Regions from separate parts of the Streptomyces sp. AC602_WCS936 genome, predicted to be linked through region 3. Evidence: riboswitches for the same ligand, from Rfam matches in the RefSeq annotation. Region 3 holds a riboswitch; each other region holds the start of a gene.
The links. Region 3 has a riboswitch for cobalamin ahead of KUM03_RS32605 (cobalamin biosynthesis protein). Riboswitches for the same ligand answer to the same signal wherever they lie in the genome.
Positions count from the first base shown of each region.

Region 1 (7,075 bases), on a different contig from region 3:
GAAGGCGCCGACCCGCTGGAAGTTCTCGCACTTCACGAACACCTCGGCGCCGACCAGGGCGTCGAGCGTGCGGGAGGTGAGGACCGGGGTGCGGTTGGCGATGCCGTCGAGACGTGCGGCGGCGTCCCGGACGTCGGCGAAGGTGACGGGCGGTGCGGTGGTCATGCGTGAGGTCCCTCCTGGAAACTCCGAGCGGGTCGGCCCGACCCGCGTGGCGTCGCGCGAGTCAACCTAGCCTCCCGCTCCGCCCTCCTCTCGGCCCGGCCGCCACCGTCCCCGATGTCCGGGGCTTGTTCCGCGCCGTACGGGAAACCTGAGGCGCCATGGCGAGACTCCCGACGCGGCGACCCGCGGACACCCCCGGCGGCCCGGCGCTCAAGCGCGCGCTGACCACCCCGCTGCTGTACTTCTTCATCCTCGGCGACGTCCTCGGCGCCGGCGTCTACGTCCTGGTGGGCCAGGTGGCCGCCGACGCCGGGGGCGCGGTGTGGGTGCCGCTGGGCGTCGCGCTGCTCCTGGCGATGCTGACCGCCGCCTCCTACGCCGAGCTGGCCACGAAGTACCCCCGCGCGGGCGGCGCCTCCCACTACGCCACCCGTGCCTTCGGGCCGTTCGCGGGGTTCGTCGCCGGCTTCTGCATGCTGGCGGCCGGCATCGTCTCCGTGGCCGCGCTGGCCCGCGGCTTCGGCGGCGACTACCTGTCGGCGTTCGTGACCCTGCCCGTGGGACTCGTCGCGGTCGTGTTCCTCGCCGTCCTCGCGCTGGTCAACGCGCGCGGCATCAAGGAGTCCACCCGAGCCAACGTCGCCGCCACCGTCGTCGAGGTCGGCGGCCTCCTCGTCATCGTCGCCCTCGGCGGCTGGCTGCTGCTGCGCGGCGACGGCGACGTGGGCCGGCTGGGACAGCTCGGCACCCCGGAGAAGGGGGCCGCGGCGGCCGTACTGAGCGGCTCCGTGCTGGCGTACTACTCCTTCGTCGGCTTCGAGACCTCGGTGAACGTCGCCGAGGAGACCCGAGACCCCCGCCGTTCCTACCCGCGCGCCCTGTTCGGTGCCCTGGCCACCGCGGGCGCCGTGTACGTCCTGGTGGGCCTCGCCGCGTCCGTCGCCGTCCCGACGGCCCGGCTGGCCGAGTCGAGCGGGCCGCTCCTCGAGGTCGTCGAGGAGGCAGGGGGCGTACCGACGTGGCTGTTCAGCGCCATCGCCCTGGTCGCCGTGGCGAACGGCGCGCTGCTCACCGGCATCATGTCCTCCCGCCTCGCCTACGGCATGGCCCGCGACGGCCTGCTGCCCGCCGCGCTGACCAGGGTCCTGCCCGGCCGCCGTACGCCGTGGGCCGCGATCGCGCTGACGACCCTGCTGTCGATGCTGCTCGCGCTGACCGGCAGCGTCGCCACCCTGGCGTCCACTCTGGTCCTGCTGCTGCTCGTGGTCTTCCTCATCGTCAACACGGCCGTACTTGTGCTGCGCCGCGACCCGGGGGAGGCCGGCCACTTCCGGGCCCCCACCGCGCTGCCCGTGCTGGGCGCCGCGTCCTGCGTCGCCCTCGCCACGCAGATCGAGGCCGAGGTGTGGCTGCGCGGACTGCTGGTGGTGGCCGTCGGGACGGTGCTCGCCGCGCTCGCCGCCGTTCGGCGCTCCGGACGGGCGCGGCGATGAGGGCGATGCCCTTCACCCCCTCCGGCGCCACTAGTACGGGTGGGCGCGGGAGTGGTGCGGCGCGGGGTCCTCGCCCGCGAGCAGCGAGCCGAACGTCGGCGGCGGCGCCGGCGACAGCGCGCCAGAGCTCGGCGGCTCGCTGGACACCGCCCAGGACTCCGTGGGCGGCGGGCCGGCCGTCGCCGAGCGGCTCGCGACCAGTCCGGAGGCCGGGCCCCAGCAGGCCCGGGCCACGGCCGACGCGGTGCACCAGGCCTTCGCCCACGGAGCGTCGGCGACCAGCCTCGTCGGCGGCGTCGTCGTGGCCGCCGGCACCCTGATCGTCATCGCGGTACCGCCCGGCCGCCGCGCCCGGCAGCGCCCCGGGGAGAAGCCGGCCGAGGCGCCGGACATGGCGTTCAGCGACTCGGCACACTGACCCCGGGTCCGCTCGCGTCACTCGGTCAGCGCGGCCAGCTCCTCCGCCGTGCGGGGGCCCGTCGCCGAGTCCGCCAGCAGCCCCCGCGCCCGCAGTACCCGCGCCGCCGCGACGCCCCACGGCAGGCGCAGCCCGGCCTGCCGCAGCGGTTCCGTGCGGGCCAGCGTCGCGGCCGTCGGGCCGGTGTGCACACCGGTGGGCGTGAGCAGCGCGGCGTCGTCCGACCAGCGCAGGGCGAGGTCGACGTCGTGGGTGGCCATCACCACTGTGGTGCCGCCCGCGCGGAGCCGGTCCAGGGTGACGAGCAGCCGCTCCTGCCCGTCCGGATCGAGCCCGGCCGTCGGCTCGTCCAGGATCAGCACCCGGGGCCGCATCGCCACGGCTCCGGCGATCGCGGCCCGCTTGCGCTGCCCGTACGACAGCAAGTGCGTGGGCCGGTCGGCCAGCCGGGCGATGTCCAGCGCGGCGAGCGCCTCCCCGACCCGGGACCGGACCTCCGCGTCGGACAGTCCGAGGTTCAGCGGTCCGAAGGACACGTCCTGCGCGACGGACGCCGCGAAGAGCTGGTCGTCCGGGTCCTGCACCACCAGCTGCACGGTGGTCCGCAGCCGGGTGAGCCCCCGGCGGTCGTACGTCACCGGCTCCCCGCCGAGCGTCAACCGCCCGGCGCGCGGCCGCAGTCCGCCGCTGAGCAGCCGCATCAGCGTGGTCTTGCCGCTGCCGTTGCGGCCCAGCAGCGCGAGCGCGCGACCCTCGCGCACCGCGAAGTCCAGGCCGGTCAGCACGTCCGGCCCCTCCTCGTAGGCGAAGGACACGCCCCGCAGGGCCACCAGGGCCGCTTCCGGCTCATTCACGACAGGGGTCCTTCCAGTACGAGGGTGAGGGCGGCCAGCGCCGCCAGCAGCGCCACGCTCGCCGCGGTGAACGGCACGGAGACGCGGGCGTCGGGCACCAGCACCCGCAGGGTGCCGTCGTAGCCGCGCCCGGCGAGCCCGCTCTGCAGCCGTGCCGCCCGGTCGAAGGCCCGCACGAACGCCGTGGCGCCGAGCCCGCCGAGCGAACGCCAGGCCGCGGCCCGGGTGGTGTGCCCCAGCCGCGCCGCCTGCGCCTGCCGCACCCGGCGCACGGAGTCCAGCAGCAGGAAACTCATGCGGTACGTCACCAGCGCCACGTCCACCACCGGCGCCGGCACCCCGGCCCGCACCAGCCGGGGCAGCAGGTCGGACATCGGTGTGGTGAACGCGAACAGCAGCACCCCGAGGGAGGCCGCCGAAGTGCGCAGCAGCAGCTCGCCGGCGCGTACCGGCCCGCCGTCCGCCGCCGTCAGGAACCCGTCCGGGCCCCCGACCTGAACGAGCAGCGGCAGCGCCCCCGTCACGCAGAAGCCCAGCGGCACCCGGTACGCCCGCCACAGCCTGCGCCCGGGCACCCCCGCGGGCCCCAGCAGCACGGCGAGCGCCGTCACCAGCACCAGCGCCGCGCCCGGCCAGGGCGGCAGCGCGACCGCCAGCACGGTCAGCCCGAGCCCGAGCACGGCCTTGTCCACGGGATGACGGCGACGCCAGCGACTGCTGTGCGCCGCCGCGTCGATCGGCAGCACTCAGTCCCCTTCGGGCGCGTCCCGCACAGCCGTCGCCGCCCTCGCCCGCTCCGCGCCCTGCCGCCGCCCCCGGCGCAGCCCGAAGTAGTACGCGAGCACGCCCGCGCCGATCGCGGCCTGCAGGGCGAACAGCGCCGACTCGACCTCCCCCGAGGGCGGTTCGTACAGCGGCGAGAACCACGGCTCGTAGTCCGGCTCGATCTCGGTGATCGCCGTCTCCGCCTCCGCGTCGGCCCCGGCGAACGGCTCCTCCTTGTGGTCGCCGAGTCCCAGCGCCAGCGGCAGCACCGCGAGCGCGGCCACGGCGAGCAGCAGCAGCGCGTTGATCTTGGCGTTCCGGCTCATCGGGCCACCTCCTGTCCCTCGGTCTTGGCGGCCCCCGTGGTCCCCGTCCTCGTCAGCAGCACGCCCAGCCGGGTCAGTTCCCCCTTGCTGGACTGCACCAGCAGCCGCATCACGACCACCGTGAGCAGGCCCTCGCTCACCGCGAGCGGGATCTGCGTCACGGCGAAGACGGACCCGAACTTGCCGAGCGAGCCCAGGAATCCGCTGCCCGGGTCGGGGAAGGCCAGCGCCAACTGCACGCTGGTGACGCAGTACGTGGACAGGTCGGCGACGAACGCCCCGCAGAACACGGTGACCATCAGCGGCACGTCGAAGCGGCGCAGCAACCGGTAGACGCCGTACCCGGCCCACGGGCCGACGATCGCCATCGAGAAGACGTTGGCGCCGAGCGTGGTCAGCCCGCCGTGCGCGAGCAGCAGCGCCTGGAAGAGCAGGGTGATGGTGCCCAGCACCGCCATGACCGGCGGCCGGAAGAGGATCGCGCCCAGACCGGTGCCGGTCGGATGGGAGCAACTCCCGGTGACGGACGGCAGTTTCAGGGCCGACAGGACGAAGGTGAAGGCCCCGGAGGCGCCGAGGAGCAAGGTGCTCTCCGGGTGCTCCCTGACCTCACGGGTGAGTGACCGTACTCCGTGGACGACGAACGGCGCGGACGCGACACCCCAGGCGATCGCGTGCGCCGGAGGCAGAAAGCCCTCGGCTATGTGCATGACTCGGCAGACCCTCTCCAGCACCTCGTGGATGGACGACGCGCCTTGGCCGGTCTCCTGGCTTACGGGTACCACCGCCCGTGCTCCGCCTTCCCGGATCGCAAGCGATCCAGTGGCTGCCCGCGAGGGCCGGAGCCGGACTTCCCGATTCACAGTGGCGAGGGCCGCACCGGCATCACACCGGATTTCCCGTTCACCAAGGCGTGACGACGGTAGTGCTCCCACGAGGGTGGTGACAAGCGGGCCTCCCGCCCGGCGGGCGCGTGCGCCCCCTCAGCCTTCCCGCGAGCCGGGCCGGTCCCGCCCCGTGCGCCGCACCACCATGTCGCGCATCCGCTGCGTCAGCGCGGTCGCGGCGGCGGTCAGGAACACGAAGCTGTACGCGATCTGCAGAACCGTCACGATCCGCGCCGACTGGCCCCGCGGGGTGATGTCGCCGTACCCGACGGTCGCCAGGGTGACGATCGTGAAGTACAGGGCGTCGACGCGGGTGTGCAGGCCGGTGAACTCGCCGGGCTGTTTGGCGAGGGCGTAGTAGGTGGCCGAGAAGACGTGCACGGACAGGACGATCAGCAGGGAGAGGACCATGCCGGGCCGGGAGTCCGGCCGGTCGACCAGTACGTGCCGGATCTGCCGGAGCAGCAGCACGGCCACGGCGGTCAGGACCAGGGCGAACAGCAGCCAGCTCAGCAGGGGGCGTTGCGGGCCCAGATGATCGAGGGGGAGGAGGAAGTAGGCCGTGACCACGACCGCCGCGGCCCCGGCCCGCAGCCCCCAGGGCCGCACCGCCCGCCACCCGGCCGACCGGCCCCTCACCGCCCCGCCCGCCACCCGGCCCACCGCCCCGTCACCGCCCCGTCCCGGCCGCCGGTCCGCCGTCCGTGTCCGGCCCCGCCCCTGGTCTCCCGTCCGCCTTCGTCCCCGGACCCCCGTCCGCGCTCGGCTCGGTCCGGCGGGTCACCTGGGCGACGATGAAGGCGACCACCGACCCGGTGACGATCAGCGGCATCTGGTCGTGCGCGTCGCCGCCCATCAGCAGTACCGCCAGCACGGCGCTGGCCAGCGGCAGCCCCGTCACCGCGGCCGCGGCGGCGGAGATGCCGAGGGCGAGGGCCGGCGTCGTTCCGAAGCCCGGCAGGCCGGAGCAGGCCAGGGCCGTCGCCGTGCCCAGCAGCACCGCCGGGAAGATCGGGCCGCCGCGCAGACTGCCCAGCGCGATGCCCCAGGCCAGCCCTTTGCACGCGACCAGTGCCACCAGCGCGCCCACCGACCAGGCGTGCGGGTGCGCGGCGAGCTCGGCGAGCGTGGCCTGCCCGGACAGTGCCGCCTGAGCCGGGGAGCGGCCGGTGATCAGGGCGTACGCGCTGACGCAGACGCCGACCGCCGTGGCGCAGGCGACGGTGCGGACGGCCGTGCGCTCCCGCGTCCAGGAGACCGTGCGCCGGCCCAGCTCGCGGCCCAGCGTGATCAGCACGGCGATCAGCGCCGCCGTGGGGATGCCCCAGAGGAAGTCCCCGGCGTCCGGATTGGCGCCCGGCGGCAGGTCGTGCAGCGTGAGGGCGCCGATCTTCAGGCCGGTCCACTGGCCGAAGCCGGTGAAGACCAGGGCGCCCGTCGCGCTGGCCAGCAGACAGGGCAGCAGCAGGGCGACCAGCTGGGCGCCGCCGAGCCCGGCCCCCTCGATGAGCAGCACGGCCGCGGCCACCGGGCCGCCGAGAATGGTGGAGATCGCGGCGGTGGAGCCGGCCGTGGCGAGGACCGCGCTCGCTTTCGGGTCCCCGGCCGCACCCGCCCGCCGCACCGCCAGCAGGGCGAGCCCGCTGCCCACGGCCATCAGCGGCGCCTCCGGCCCCAGCACCACCCCCAGGGGCAGCGTGGCCAGCGCGGCCAGGACCGCACCGGGCAGCGCGCGGGGGCCGACGGGCGCGCCGCCCAGCCCGTTCACCGGCAGATGACCGCCGCCGCCCGGCATCCGGGTCACGATCGGCGCCAGGATCAGCCCCGCCAGCACCAGCGCGGGCAGCGGCCACCACCAGGGCGGGGCGTCGTACCCCACCGCCTCGGGCAGCGCCGTCCACACCCAGTGCTGGAGCTCGTGCTGCAACCCGACGAAGAAGAAGCAGGCCAGCGCGATGGGCACACCCAGCAGCACGCACAGCAGCAACAGCCGCAGGTAGCCGGGGCTGAGCAGGGTGCGCCGCAGGGACTGCTCGGCCCGGCCCGGCACCGCGTTCGCCGGCGCGGGCTGCGTCGTCACGGGCCTCCTCCGTCCACCGCACCCGGTCCCTCACGAGCGTTCGCATGTGCGGCTCAGTAAACGCGAGGCGCACTGGGCCCGCACGCG
Region 1 covers NZ_JAGMUF010000012.1:25,072-32,146, reverse strand. The annotation lists gene KUM03_RS05995 (threo-3-hydroxy-L-aspartate ammonia-lyase) at 1-165, opposite strand, end outside; gene KUM03_RS05990 (APC family permease) at 324-1,658, shown strand; partial or broken gene KUM03_RS05985 (MFS transporter) at 1,723-2,076, shown strand; gene KUM03_RS05980 (ATP-binding cassette domain-containing protein) at 2,094-2,930, opposite strand; gene cbiQ (cobalt ECF transporter T component CbiQ) at 2,927-3,676, opposite strand; gene KUM03_RS05970 (energy-coupling factor ABC transporter substrate-binding protein) at 3,677-4,021, opposite strand; gene KUM03_RS05965 (energy-coupling factor ABC transporter permease) at 4,018-4,731, opposite strand; cobalamin riboswitch at 4,761-4,947, opposite strand; gene KUM03_RS05960 (potassium channel family protein) at 5,005-5,517, opposite strand; gene KUM03_RS05955 (chloride channel protein) at 5,579-6,988, opposite strand.
Region 1: linked by a shared signal. The riboswitch ahead of KUM03_RS05965 (energy-coupling factor ABC transporter permease) and the one ahead of KUM03_RS32605 (cobalamin biosynthesis protein) in region 3 are both predicted to bind cobalamin.

Region 2 (7,075 bases), on a different contig from region 3:
CCCAGTTGGTGCCGGTGGCCAGGCCGTGCAGCAGGCCCCGGCTGCGGAACCAGTAGACGTAGGCGAAGGCGCCGTAGAAGAACAGGCCCTCGATGCAGGCGGCGAAGCAGATCAGGTTGAGCAGGAAGCGGCGGCGGTCGGCCCGCGTCTCCAGACGGTCGATCGACTCGACCGAGTCCATCCACTTGAAGCAGAAACCGGCCTTCTCGCGGATGGAGGGAATGTTCTCCACGGCCGCGAAGGCGGCGGCCCGGTCGTCCGGGTCGGGCAGGTAGGTGTCCAGCAGCGTCAGATAGAACTGGACGTGCACGGCCTCCTCGAAGAGCTGCCGGGACAGGTACAGCCGCGCCTCGGGTGAGTTGATGTGCTTGTAGAGCGTCAGCACCAGGTTGTTCGCGACGATCGAGTCGCCGGTGGCGAAGAAGGCCACGAGCCGGCCGATCAGGTGCTGTTCCTCGGGGCTCAGCTTCGCGAGGTCGGCGACGTCCGAGTGGAGGTCGACCTCCTCGACGTGCCAGGTGTTCTTGATGGCGTCCCGGTAGCGCTCGTAGAAGTCCGGGTAGCGCATGGGGCGCAGGGTCAGTTCGAAGCCCGGGTCGAGCAGGTTCTTCGTGGTGGGCTGTGCGGGGGTCTCGGTGGTCATTACTGGCAGGCCTCGCAGGACTCGGGGTTTTCCAGGGAGCAGGCGACGGCTTCGGGGTCCGGGCCGGCCTGCACGGGGACGGTGGTGGCTCGCGCGGCGGCGCGGGCGATGCGGGTCGCCGGGCGCGAACGCAGGTAGTACGTGGTCTTCAGGCCCTGCTTCCAGGCGTACGCGTACATCGAGGAGAGCTTCCCGATGGTCGGCGTCTCCAGGAACAGGTTCAGCGACTGGGCCTGGTCGAGGTACGGGGTGCGGGCGGCGGCCATGTCGATCAGGCCGCGCTGCGGGATCTCCCAGGCGGTGCGGTACAGCGCGCGGACGTCCTCGGGGATCCAGGTGAAGCCCTGTACCGAGCCGTTGGCCTCGCGCAGCGCCTCGCGGGTGCGGGCGTCCCACACGCCGAGCCGCTTGAGGTCGTCCACCAGGTAGGAGTTGACCTGGAGGAACTCGCCGGACAGCGTCTCGCGCTTGAACAGGTTGGACACCTGCGGCTCGATGCACTCGTAGGCGCCCACGATGGAGGCGATGGTCGCGGTCGGGGCGATCGCCAGGAGCAGGGAGTTGCGCAGCCCGGTGGCGGTCATGCGCTCGCGCAGCGCCGCCCAGCGCTCGGGCCAGGTGTGCTCGACGCCGTAGTGGTCGGGGTGCAGCACGCCCCGGGCGGTGCGGGTCTTCTCCCAGGCCGGCAGCGGGCCGTCGCGCTCCGCGAGGTCGGCGGAGGTCTCGTACGCGGCGAGCATGATCCGCTCGGCGATGCGGGTGGACAGGGCCTTGGCCTCGGGGGAGTCGAAGGGCAGCCGGAGCTGGAAGAAGACGTCCTGGAGGCCCATCGCGCCGAGGCCGACCGGACGCCAGCGGGCGTTGGAGCGGCCCGCCTGCTCGGTCGGGTAGAAGTTGATGTCGACGACCCGGTCCAGGAAGGTGACGGCGGTGCGGACGGTGGCGTCCAGCCGCTGCCAGTCGATGTCACCGGCCGCGCGGTCCACGAACGCGCCGAGGTTGACCGAGCCGAGGTTGCAGACCGCCGTCTCGCCGTCGTCCGTGACCTCCAGGATCTCCGTGCAGAGGTTGGAGGAGTGGACGACGTGGCCCGGCTCGGCGGTCTGGTTGGCGGTGCGGTTGGCGGTGTCCTTGAAGGTCATCCAGCCGTTGCCGGTCTGCGCGAGGGTGCGCATCATGCGGCCGTACAGCTCCCGTGCGGGCAGCGTCTTGCGGGCCAGCCCCGCCGCCTCGGCCTTGCGGTAGGCGGCGTCGAACTCCGCGCCCCACAGGTCGACCAGCTCGGGCACGTCGGCCGGGGAGAACAGCGACCAGGGCTCGTCGGTGTCCACCCGGCGCATGAACTCGTCCGGCACCCAGTGCGCGAGGTTCAGGTTGTGCGTGCGGCGGGCGTCCTCGCCGGTGTTGTCGCGCAGCTCCAGGAACTCCTCGACGTCCGCGTGCCAGGTCTCCAGGTAGACGGCGGCGGCGCCCTTGCGCCGGCCGCCCTGGTTCACGGCGGCGACCGAGGCGTCCAGTGTCTTCAGGAACGGCACGATGCCGTTGGAGTGCCCGTTGGTACCGCGGATCAGCGAACCCCGGGCGCGGACGCGGGAGTAGGCGATGCCGATGCCGCCGGCGTGCTTGGAGAGGTTGGCGACCTGGTGGTAGCGGTCGTAGATGGAGTCCAGCTCGTCCTTGGGGGAGTCCAGGAGGTAGCAGGACGACATCTGGGCGTGCCGGGTGCCGGAGTTGAAGAGGGTGGGGGAGGAGGGCAGGTAGTCCAGGCGGCTCATCAGGCCGTACAGCGCGGCCACCTCGTCGGTCGAACGCGTGCTTTCGTCCTCGGCGAGTCCGGCGGCCACCCGCAACATGAAGTGCTGGGGCGTCTCGACGACCTTGCGGGTGATCGGGTGCCGGAGCAGGTAGCGGCTGTACACGGTGCGCAGGCCGAAGTAGCCGAAGCGGTCGTCGGCGGCCGGGTCGACCAGCGCGTCCAGGCGTTCCGCGTGCAGCCGTACGAACGCGGCGGTGCGGTCGGCGATCAGGCCCTCGCGGTGACCGGTGGCGACCGAGCCGCTGAACGAGGTGACGCCCTGCGAGGCGGCCTCGGCGCGGATGCCGATGGCCAGCAGGCGGGCGGCGAGCCTCGAGTAGACCGGGTCCTCGGAGATGAGCCCGGCCGCCGCCTCGGTGGCGAGCTCGCGCAGCTCGGCCTCGTCCGCGCGGGCGGAGCGGCCGCGCAGCGCGGCGGCGGCGACCCGGCCGGGGTCGGCGTCGGGGAGGTCGGCGGTCAGCCCGGTCAGGGTCCGCAGCAGCGCGGCACCGGGTCCGTCGGGTTCCCCGGTCGCCGTCACCGGGGTCGCTGAAGCCGGATCGGCTGGCGCGATGGTCACGTGGAGCACTCCCTCGCTCGGCACGGGGCCTGGCGGGGGGCAGGGGGCAGCTCACGAGCGCGCACGGCGTCGCGTCCACCGGCCCACTCCACGAGGCCCGGACGTCATGGCACCCGGGCCAAGGCGGCCGGGCGCACCGTCGGCAGGTCCTCGGACTGGACATGCGTGCGCGCACGTGCGGAGACGTACGGATGCACGCATGTACACCGTTGCGGGACAGTTCCGGATTCGCACCGGATTCCCCTGCGGCGACAGCGAGCACGAGCATACATCTTGTGCCGACCGGCGCGAGCACCCCCAGATGTTGTGTCCCGGTGTCGTGTCGCGGTACGTGGGCCAGTGCCCCGGTACGACAACGGGCCGCCGGATTCCTCCGGCGGCCCGCATCGATACGAGGGTCAGTGCGAGGAGCCCGCCGTGGCCGGCGGCAGTTCCACCTGGACGCCCGGGTCGCCCGCGTCCGCCGTGTAGTCGCTCGGCTTGGTCTCGTCGACGCCGTCGGGCGCCTTGACCGCCCGCAGGACGAAGGTGAGGACCACGGTGACCAGGACGTTCAGCACGAAGGCGGTGAGGCCGATGTAGCCGATCTCGCCGATGCCGGGGATCTCGTCGGAGGAGCCGCCGAAGTGCTTCTGCGTCGGCGAGGCGACGCCGTACGCGGCGACCGTGCCGTAGACCATGCCGACCGCCCAGCCGCCGAGCAGCGCCCAGCGGTGGAACCAGCGGGTGAACAGGCCGCCGACCAGGGCCGGGAAGGTCTGCAGGATCCAGATGCCGCCGAGCAGCTGGAAGTTGATCGCGACCGTCTTGTCCATGCCGAGGACGAAGACCAGCGCACCCACCTTCACCAGCAGGGACGTCAGCTTGGAGACCTTGGTCTCCTGGGCCGGGGTGGCGTCCGGCTTGATGAAGTCCTTGTAGATGTTGCGGGTGAAGAGGTTCGCGGCGGCGATCGACATGATCGCCGCCGGGACCAGCGCGCCGATGCCGATCGCGGCGAAGGCCACGCCCGCGAACCAGTCCGGGAACATGTTCTCGAACAGCTGCGGGATCGCCAGCTGCCCGTTCTCCACCGTCACTCCGGCCGCGATCGCCATGAAGCCGAGCAGCGCCAGCAGGCCCAGCATCAGCGAGTACAGGGGCAGGATCGTGGTGTTGCGGCGGATCACCTCACGGCTGCGGGAGGACAGCGTCGCGGTGATCGAGTGCGGGTACATGAAGAGCGCGAGCGCGGAGCCGACCGCCAGCGTGGCGTACGTCCACTGGCCGCCGTGGTCCGGTATCAGCCCACCCTTGCCCGTCTCGGTGAACTTGTCGTTCGCCGAGGCGAAGATGTCGTCGAAGCCGCCGAGCTTGATCGGGATGTAGATGATCGCCACCGCGATCACGATGTAGATCAGCGTGTCCTTGACGAACGCGATCAGCGCGGGCGCGCGCAGCCCCGACGAGTAGGTGTACGCCGCCAGCACACCGAAGGCGATCAGCAGCGGCAGGTCCTTGATGAACCAGTTGGTGTCCTTGCCGCCGCCGACGCCCATCACGTCCAGTACGGCCTGGATGCCGACCAGCTGGAGCGCGATGTACGGCATCGTGGCGAGGATGCCGGTGACGGCGACCGCCAGCGACAGCCCCTTCGAGCCGAACCGGCCGCGCACGAAGTCCGAGGTCGTCACGTACCCGTGCTTGTGGGAGACCGACCACAGGCGCGGCAGGAAGGTGAAGATCAGCGGGTAGACCAGGATGGTGTACGGCACCGCGAAGAAGCCGGCCGCGCCCGCCGCGTAGATCGCCGCCGGAACGGCCACGAAGGTGTACGCCGTGTACAGGTCGCCGCCCAGCAGGAACCAGGTGACCCAGGTGCCGAAGGAGCGGCCGCCGAGGCCCCACTCGTCGAGGCTGTGCTCGTTCTCGGCCTTGCGCCAGCGGGCGGCCAGGAAGCCCATGGCGGTGACGAGCACGAAGAAGAAGATGAAGACGGCGAGTGCGACGCCGTTCACGCCGTCGTTCACTTGGAACCGCCTTCCCGGCGGGCGCGCTGGTCACGCTGCCACAGCTTGTACGCCGTCATCGTCAGCGCGGTGGAGATGACGACCCACGCCATCTGGTACCAGTAGAAGAACGGGATGCCGATGAAGGCCGGGTCGGACTTGGCGTACGAACCGACCCAGAGCATGGCGACGAACGGTGCGAGAAGGCAGAGCCCGATGACGACGCGCACCGGCGTCACCACCGGTTCTCTGCTCTCTGGTGGGGCTTGTGACATGCGGTGGCTCCGTCCCCTCGCTGATCACCTCGTGGCAGTGCGCACGAAATGTAGGTGACGGGTTCAGGACAGCGGAAGCCCTCGTCCGCATATCGGTCCCCAAACGCAATGTCAGGGCGTGCATCGGGACCGTGCAGGTGGGGCTTGGTCTAGTCCTGCGGCCGCTTGAGGCGGGCGACGAACTTGTAGCGGTCGCCCCGGTACACCGAGCGCACCCACTCCACGGGCTGGCCGGTCCGGTCCTGCGAGTGCCGGGAGAGCATCAGCATGGGCAGGCCGACGTCGGTGCCGAGCAGGCCGGCCTCGCGCGGGGTGGCCAGGGAGGTCTCGATGGTCTCCTCGGCCTCGGCCAGGTGGACGTCGTACACCTCGGCGAGCGCGGTGTAGAGGGAGGTGTACTTCACCAGGGAGCGGCGCAGGGCCGGGAAGCGCTTGGCGCTGAGGTGGGTCGTCTCGATGGCCATCGGCTCACCGTTGGCCATGCGCAGCCGCTCGATGCGCAGCACCCGCCCGCCGGCCGTGATGTCCAGCAGCCCGGCGAGCCGGTCGTCGGCGGTGATGTAGCCGATGTCCAGGAGCTGCGAGGTCGGTTCGAGGCCCTGGGCGCGCATGTCCTCGGTGTACGAGGTGAGTTGCAGGGCCTGCGACACCTTGGGCTTGGCTACGAACGTGCCCTTGCCCTGGATGCGCTCGAGGCGGCCCTCGACGACCAGTTCCTGCAAGGCCTGGCGCACGGTCGTGCGTGAGGTGTCGAACTCCGCGGCCAAAGTGCGCTCGGGCGGGACCGGGGTGCCCGGGGCCTGGGTGCGGGTCATGTCGAGCAGGTGCTTCTTCAGGCGGTAGTACTTGGGCACGCGCGCGGTACGGACCGTCGTCCCACCCTCGTTCTCCGCACTGCTGACGTCGGTGCTCATGCTCTGCCTTCCCGGCTCCGGGTGCCGAAGCGACCGCTATCCCTGTCGGCCACGGCTCACATCGTGGCACGGCTTCGCGCCGGCATGGTCCGGCACGCTCCGTGATCCCCTCTGTATACCTCCGGGACCGTTGTTGGTCTAGTCCACAGCGCCGCCGGACGGTGCTGGTACCCGCGTTCGGAACCGTACCGGCACGTCATTCGCGGGGCAGTGGTACACCCGGTCCGGGTCCGTCCGATCTGCCGCTTGCGCAATGAAAGGTCCCTGCATATCTCGGTCGCATCACGGACGCGGGGAGCGTGGTTGAACACCCTTGACAGCCCTATTGGTCTGGGCCAAGCTCCCCGTACTGGTCTACACCATTGGTCCAGGTCCCGGCCCCAGGAGCGGTACGCGTTCACGCTTGAACCGCAGGGAGGCAGGGGGGTTTGTGGCATCCCTGAGGAGGGTGGCGTGAAGCGCAAGCTGATAGCCGCGATCGGTATCGCGGGCATGATGGCATCCATCGCGGCGTGCGGGGGCTCCGACGACAACGGATCGTCCAAGCAGAACCCGAAGGACCGCGAGGGCGAACTCACCGTCTGGCTCATGGTGGACGCCCAGAGCAGCTGGCCGGAACTGGTCAAGCAGGCCAATGACGAATTCAACAAGAAGTACCCCGGCGTCAAGGTCAACGTCCAGTACCAGCAGTGGGCGGACAAGACCAAGAAGCTCGACGCCGCCCTGTCCGGCGACTCGTTCCCCGACGTGGTCGAGCTCGGCAACACCGAGACGATGACCTACATCCTCAACGGTGCCCTCGGCGAGGTCGACGCCAAGAAGTACGACAACTCGGACACTTGGATCGACGGTCTCGAGGACACCTGCACGTACGAGGGCA
Region 2 covers NZ_JAGMUF010000020.1:68,943-76,017, reverse strand. The annotation lists gene KUM03_RS08985 (ribonucleotide-diphosphate reductase subunit beta) at 1-643, opposite strand, end outside; gene KUM03_RS08980 (ribonucleoside-diphosphate reductase subunit alpha) at 643-3,018, opposite strand; cobalamin riboswitch at 3,142-3,320, opposite strand; gene mctP (monocarboxylate uptake permease MctP) at 3,417-5,027, opposite strand; gene KUM03_RS08970 (DUF3311 domain-containing protein) at 5,024-5,281, opposite strand; gene KUM03_RS08965 (GntR family transcriptional regulator) at 5,431-6,195, opposite strand; gene KUM03_RS08960 (sugar ABC transporter substrate-binding protein) at 6,649-7,075, shown strand, end outside.
Region 2: linked by a shared signal. The riboswitch ahead of KUM03_RS08980 (ribonucleoside-diphosphate reductase subunit alpha) and the one ahead of KUM03_RS32605 (cobalamin biosynthesis protein) in region 3 are both predicted to bind cobalamin.

Region 3 (7,075 bases):
CGCGCCGGGCAGATCGCCTCCGCCGGCCTCGTCTCGCTGGCGCACGGCACCAACGACGCCCAGAAGACGATGGGCATCATCACCCTCGCCCTGGTCGCCGGCGGCTCGCTCGCCCCCGACTCCGACCCGCCCATGTGGGTCATCCTGTCCGCGGGCATCGCCATCGCGCTCGGCACCTACCTCGGCGGCTGGCGCATCATCCGCACCATGGGCAAGGGCCTGACCGACCTCCAGCCGCAGCAGGGCTTCGCCGCCCAGACCAGCGCCGCGACGGTCATCCTGGCCTCCTCGCACCTCGGCTTCTCCCTCTCCACCACCCACTCGGTCTCCGGCGCGGTGATGGGCGCGGGCCTCGGCCGCAAGGGCGGCGTGGTCCGCTGGTCCACGGCCACCCGGATGTTCGTCGCCTGGGGCCTGACCCTGCCGGCCGCGGCCCTGGTCGCCGCGATCGCCGAGTGGGTCTGCGGACTGGGTGACTGGGGCACCGCCCTGGTCGCGGTCTTCCTGGTCGGCTCCAGCGCCGCCATCTGGAAGCTCTCCCGGCGTGAGGTCGTCGACCACACCAACGTCATCGACGCCGACGAGCCCGAGCAGTCCGGCGTGGTGACCCAGGCGATGGCCGCCGTGACCCCGCCCCCGGCGGGCGTGACCGAGGAGCCGGCGGCCGCCGGCGCGTCCTCCGCGTCCGAATCCAAGGCCCCCTCGGCCACCACCACCGTCTGAGCCCGCGCCCCGGGCACGAAGGAAACGAACCTCCATGAGCATCGACTGGGCAGCTCTCGGCTCCGTCTTCGGGGTCAGCCTCGTGGCCACCGTGGCCCTGGTGGGCCTGTTCACCCTCGGCATCGTCGGCCTCTCCCGCCAGGAGCGGGCCGCCGCCGAGGGAGGCTCCGCGGGCCTCGCGGTCACCGGCGCGTACGCGTGCTTCGCGGCCTGCGCGGCGGCGGTGGCGTACGGCATCTACCTGATCGTCGCCTGAGCCGCACCCGCACATACTCACCCGCCCTGTCCGGACCCGGTCTCCACCGGCCTCCGGGCAGGGCGGTTCCCGTTCCACCGACAACACCGGCGACGGGTGCCTCTTGCGGCTCCGGTGACCCCCTGGGAGGGAATCCCACCGTCAACCGCGCGTGACGGCTTCCGCTTGTGAATTTTCGCCGACCTACAGGAGCCGACGGAGAACCCACTGCTCCGGTCCTGCCACACGAGCAACTTTCTCCTCAGAAGGCACATCCCTTTGATGTCATTTCGCGGGGCTTCGTCAGCGTTCGGGCTAGCGAGGCGACCCTGCCGGAAAGACACATGTCATACTGACCACCTCTGGTCGCCAGTGTCGAACTAACCTATCCTCAACGAGAGTTGTTATTTCGACGGTGGCGACCCGACCGGTCAACGACGACATGTGGCAGGGAGCACCATGGCCAGGGACATCGATCCGAGCCTCAACCGACGAAGGCTGCGAATCGAGCTGCGCAAAGCCCGCGATCAGGCCGGACTGACCCAACGGGATGCCGTGCAGCAGCTGGAATGGTCACTCTCCAAACTGATCCGGATCGAGAAGGGCACGGTCAGCCTCAGCGTCACCGACCTCAGGGCCCTGCTCCAGCTGTACGGGGTCACGGACCCCGCTCGGGTCGAGGAGCTGGAGGAGGCCGCCCGCGGCTCGAAGGGAGTGTCGTGGTGGGTGCAGTACAGCGAGGTTGTCTCGCCCGCGTACGCCCTCTACCTGGGCTACGAGGGCTCTGCGGACGCGATCCGCATGTACAACCCGGTGGTGTTGCCCGGTCTGGTGCAGACGGAGGACTACGCCACGGCGCTGATGTCCACGCTGACCGAAGAAGCACGGGTGCGCCCGCAGGTGGAGCTGCGCATCACCCGCCAGGAGCGCTTCTTCGACAGCGACGACGGCCCGGAGATCGACATCGTCCTCGACGAGGCGGCCCTGCGGCGCCAGATCGGGGGCCCGGCGGTGATGCGGCGGCAGCTGGACCACCTCAAGTCCCTGACGGCGCACCCCAGGCTCACCATCCGCGTCCTGCCCTTCTCCGCAGGCGCTCACTTCGGCGTCTCCACGTCCTTCATCCTGCTCGAGTTCAAGGACGACGACGACCTGTTGTACCTCGAAGGCCCGGGCGGCGGCCTGTCCAGCCGTGACGACCTCGGACTCACCGCCCGCCACCAGGAGTGCTTCGAGGACATCAGCGAAAAGGCGTACGCCGGCGCTCAGGTGATCGAGTTGCTCGACGAGGTCAGGGAGAGCCTGGCCGACAGCTGAATCCGGGCCGGGACGGCCCGGCACGAGACGGGGGAGGCCCCATGACGGTCTTCGGAGTACGAGCGTGGTGGCAGCGGTGGCGCGCGCCGGCCGGCACCGGTCCCACCGCCGACCCGCCGGGGGGATCCGGCGACGCGGAACAGGGCCCTCCCCCGCTCGACGACTGCACGCTCAAGGCGTACGCCATGCAGCGACCCGAATGGGCCGAGGCCCTCATCGACGTGGAGAACGCCCGGGTGGCCGGGGAGATCCGGCTGATTTCCGCCCGTCTCCTGCTGGGCACGGCGTGCGGCAGCGTCCTGCTGTTCAGCATCGCCCTGGCCACACGAGTCGCGCCCAGCCTGCCGCACGGCTCCGCGTCCCCCCTCACCACCGCAGCCATCGGCGCCTTCGGCGCGGCCCTCCTCACCGCCCTGGGCGCCGGACTCGGCAGGGCGCTGCGCGGCCGAGCCGCGTCGGCGCCCGCCCAGCCCGTCAGTGGTGGCGCCGCCGAGGCTCCACGGCCGTCAGAGCGCGGTTCAGAACGCGGAGGCGGTCCGTGACGGGAGTGAGCCCCCACCACAGCCCCGCGCCCACGGCCACCGCGGCGGTCACCACCAGCCACACCGTGCCGCGCGCCGCACCGCTCGGCGCCAGGAACGCCGCCAATGCACCCAGCCCGACGGCGAGGACCCCCACCACCGAGCAGAAGAGTGCCAGCGGAACCGCCCCGGTCATCCGGTGCCCACGCGTGCCGGGCCACCCCGGACGCGCGGAAGCGGTCCCCTTGGTTCGGTCTGCCATGCGTGTACCTCCCGTCCCCCCGCGCGGCGGTCAGGCGCCGCGCGAATCCGGGTCCACAAGCCCCGCCAGAAAACCACACCACGACGCGTGACGAAAGGCGAGCACAGCGTGTCGACGTTGCTTCGAGTCACGTATCAGCACTTGGCCACCCCCGGCAGCCATCTCTAAGCACTCAGTCGTATTGCCGGAATAGCTGCTCTTGAACCACGTGTGCTCCGACAGTTCACTTCCGATCACACCAACCTCCTCCGGCCCACCGGCCGTCACGCGGCCCCGGCACCCTCACCCGCCGCCCGACCGCTGCCACCCGCCCGCGTACACGCGCTGCCGTCCTCTCCAGTCTTCCCAGCCCGGCCGCCGGGGAAGAGCCCAGAAAGCGCCGATGTCGCGGGCATGGCCAACTATCGACGGTGTGGGCCTCAGCACACCCGGCCTCGCAGGTCAACGGCAAGTTGACGGGTGTTCGCGGGGCGTGGTGGACTGCCGGAGCCAATGCGGCGGCTGGAGAGGAAGCCCGGTGTGAATCCGGCGCGGTCCCGCCACTGTGACCGGGGAGCGATCCCCGGGAGCCAGGAACTCCCACCGCCGTTCTCTTCTAACCAGGGCGCGGACACCCTGAGTGAGGACCTATCGCCATGCGCGGCTGCCGTTCCGGGCTCACCAGCGACACCGTTCGTCTTCTCCTTCCCACGGTCGGTTGAGCCGTGCGCGCCGAACGCGTCTTCGCGTACGGCGCCGCCGCCGGCCTCCTCGGTGACCTCCTCCTCGGCGACCCGCGCCGCGGACACCCGGTCGCCGCGTTCGGCCGTGCCGCCGGTGCCGTGGAACGGGTGCTGTGGCACGACCACCGAGGCTGGGGCGCGCTGCACACCGCCGTGTGCGCCGGTGGCGCCGCCGCCCTCGGGCTGGCCGCCACCCGCGCCGTACGCCACTCCCCCGCCGCCTCCGTCGCGCTGACCGCCGCCGCCACCTGGGCGGTCGTCGGCGGCACCTCGCTCGCCCGCGAGGCGAGCGCCGTCGGCCGCGCCCTGGAGGCCGGCGACGTCGAGGCGGCCCGCGCGCGGCTGCCGCACCTGTGCGGCCGGGACCCGCAGGCACTGGACGCCGACGGGATCGCCCGGGCGGTCGTGGAGTCCGTCGCCGAGAACACCTCGGACGCGGTGGTGGGCGCCCTGGTGTGGGGCGCGTTGGGCGGGGTGCCCGGACTGGCCGGCTTCCGGGCCGTGAACACCCTGGACGCCATGGTCGGCCACAAGTCGCCCAAGTACCGCCGCTACGGCTGGGCCTCGGCCCGGCTCGACGACCTCGCGGGCTGGCCGGGCGCCCGCCTGACCGCCGCCCTGGCCACCGCGGCCGGCGGTGATCCCCGGGGCGCCGTACGGGCCTGGCGCGCCGACGCCGCGCGGCACCCGAGCCCCAACGCCGGTCCTGTGGAGGCCTCGTTCGCGGGCGCCCTGGGCGTGCGGCTCGGCGGGACGCTCTCCTATGGCGGACGGGTCGAGCACCGGCCCGTCCTCAACGGGGCGGCGGGACGGCCCGTACGGGCAGGTTCCGGCGACATCGAACGGGCCGTGCGGCTCTCCCGGCGCGTGGGCTGGCTGGCGCTCGGCGCGTGCGCGGGCGCGCGGCTGCTCGTCCGCGGGGTCATCAGGAAGGGACGTACGTCATGAACGGTGGCCTCCTCGTCGCCGGCACCACCTCCGACGCCGGCAAGAGCGTCGTCACCGCCGGGATCTGCCGCTGGCTGGTGCGCCAGGGCGTGAAGGTGGCGCCCTTCAAGGCGCAGAACATGTCCCTCAATTCGTTCGTGACCCGCGAGGGCGCCGAGATCGGGCGGGCGCAGGCCATGCAGGCCCAGGCGTGCCGGGTGGAGCCGACCGCGCAGATGAACCCGGTGCTGCTGAAGCCTGGCGGTGAGCGCAGCAGCCAGGTCGTGCTGCTCGGCAAGCCGGTCGGCGAGATGAGCGCCCGCGGCTACCACGGCGGACGGCAGCAGCAGTTGCTCGGCACCGTGCTGGACTGTCTGGCCGAGCTGCGGGGCACGTATGACGCGGTGATCTGCGAGGGGGCGGGCAGTCCGGCCGAGATCAACCTGCGCCGGACCGACATCGTGAACATGGGGATCGCCCGGGGCGCCGGGCTGCCCGTGCTGGTGGTGGGCGACATCGACCGGGGCGGGGTCATCGCCTCGTTCTTCGGGACGGTGGCGTTGCTGGCGCCCGAGGACCAGGCGCTGGTCGCCGGGTTCCTCGTCAACAAGTTCCGGGGTGACGTCTCGCTGCTGGAGCCGGGTCTGGAGATGCTGCACGGGCTCACCGGGCGGCACACGTACGGCGTCCTGCCCTTCCGGCACGGACTCGGCATCGACGAGGAGGACGGACTGCGCGTGTCCCTGCGGGGGACCGTGCGCGAGTCGGTCGTCGCGCCGCCGGTCGGCGAGGACGTGCTACGGGTCGCCGTCTGCGCGGTCCCGCTCATGTCCAACTTCACGGACGTGGACGCACTGGCCGCCGAACCCGGTGTCGTGGTGCGGTTCGTGGACCGGCCGGAGGAGCTGGCCGACGCGGACCTCGTCATCGTGCCCGGGACGCGGGGGACGGTCCGGGCCCTGGAGTGGCTGCGGGAGCGGGGGCTCGCGGACGCCATCGCGCGCAGGGTGGCCGAGCGGCGGCCCGTCCTCGGGATCTGCGGCGGCTTCCAGCTGCTCGGCGAGCACATCGAGGACGAGGTCGAGTCCCGCGCGGGGCACGTGGACGGGCTCGGACTGCTGCCCGTGCGGGTGCGGTTCGCCCGCGAGAAGACCCTCACCCGGCCGGTGGGCGAGGCCCTCGGCGAGCGGGTCGAGGGGTACGAGATCCACCACGGAGTCGCCGAAGTCACGGGCGGCGCACCCTTCTTGGACGGCTGCCGGGTCGGCCAGACCTGGGGCACGCACTGGCACGGCTCGCTGGAGTCGGACGGCTTCCGGCGGGCGTTCCTGCGCGAGGTGGCCGCCGCCGCGGGCCGCCGCTTCGTGCCGGCCCCCGACACCTCGTTCGCCGCGCTGCGCGAGGAGCAGCTCGACCGGCTCGGCGACCTGATCGAACACCACGCGGACACGGACGCGCTGTGGCGGCTCATCGAGTCCGGCGCGCCGCAAGGACTGCCCTTCATTCCACCGGGAGCGCCCGCATGAGCACAGTGTTGTTGTTGTCGACCGCCGACACGGACCTGCTGGCGGCCCGCGCGTCGGACGCCGCCTACAGGATCGGCAACCCGACCCGGGTCGACGTGACGGAGGAGCTGCCGTCCCTCGTCGAGGGCGCGGACATCGCCGTCGTGCGCCTGCTGGGCGGCAAGCGCGCCTGGGAGGACGGGCTCGCCGCGCTCAAGGCCTCCGGTGTCCCGACCGTCCTGCTGGGCGGCGAGAGCGTCCCGGACGCCGAGCTGATGGCCGAGTCCTCGGTGCCGGCCGGTGTGGTGGCGGAGGCGCTGCGCTACCTGGTCGAGGGCGGGCCCGCCAACCTCACCCAGCTCGCCCGGTTCCTGTCCGACACGGTGCTGCTGACCGGCGAGGGCTTCGAGGAGCCGCGCAAGATGCCGGAGTACGGCGTCCACGGCGAGCGGGCGTTCGCCGAGGGCCGTCCGACGGTCGGCGTGCTCTTCTACCGCGCCCACCAGCTCAGCGGCAACACCGCCTTCGTCGACACGCTGTGCGACGCGATCGAGGCGCACGGTGCCAACGCCCTGCCCGTCTACTGCGGTTCGCTGCGCGGTGCGGACGCCGGGCTGTACGAGCTGCTGGGCCGGACCGACGCCCTGGTCGCCACGGTCCTCGCGGCCGGCGGCACGCACGCCTCGCAGGCGTCGGCGGGCGGCGACGAGGAGGCGTGGGACATCGGGGCGCTGGCCGACCTGAACGTCCCCGTGCTGCAAGGGCTCTGCCTCACCTCCTCCCGGGCCGCCTGGGACGAGTCGGACGCCGCCCTCTCCCCCATGGACGCGGCGATGCAGGTCGCCATCCCGGAGTTCGACGGG
Region 3 covers NZ_JAGMUF010000120.1:39,038-46,112, forward strand. The annotation lists gene KUM03_RS32580 (inorganic phosphate transporter) at 1-723, shown strand, start outside; gene KUM03_RS32585 (hypothetical protein) at 758-979, shown strand; gene KUM03_RS32590 (helix-turn-helix transcriptional regulator) at 1,418-2,275, shown strand; gene KUM03_RS32595 (hypothetical protein) at 2,317-2,817, shown strand; gene KUM03_RS38725 (DUF397 domain-containing protein) at 3,089-3,325, opposite strand; cobalamin riboswitch at 3,518-3,657, shown strand; gene KUM03_RS32605 (cobalamin biosynthesis protein) at 3,763-4,728, shown strand; gene KUM03_RS32610 (cobyric acid synthase) at 4,725-6,233, shown strand; gene cobN (cobaltochelatase subunit CobN) at 6,230-7,075, shown strand, end outside.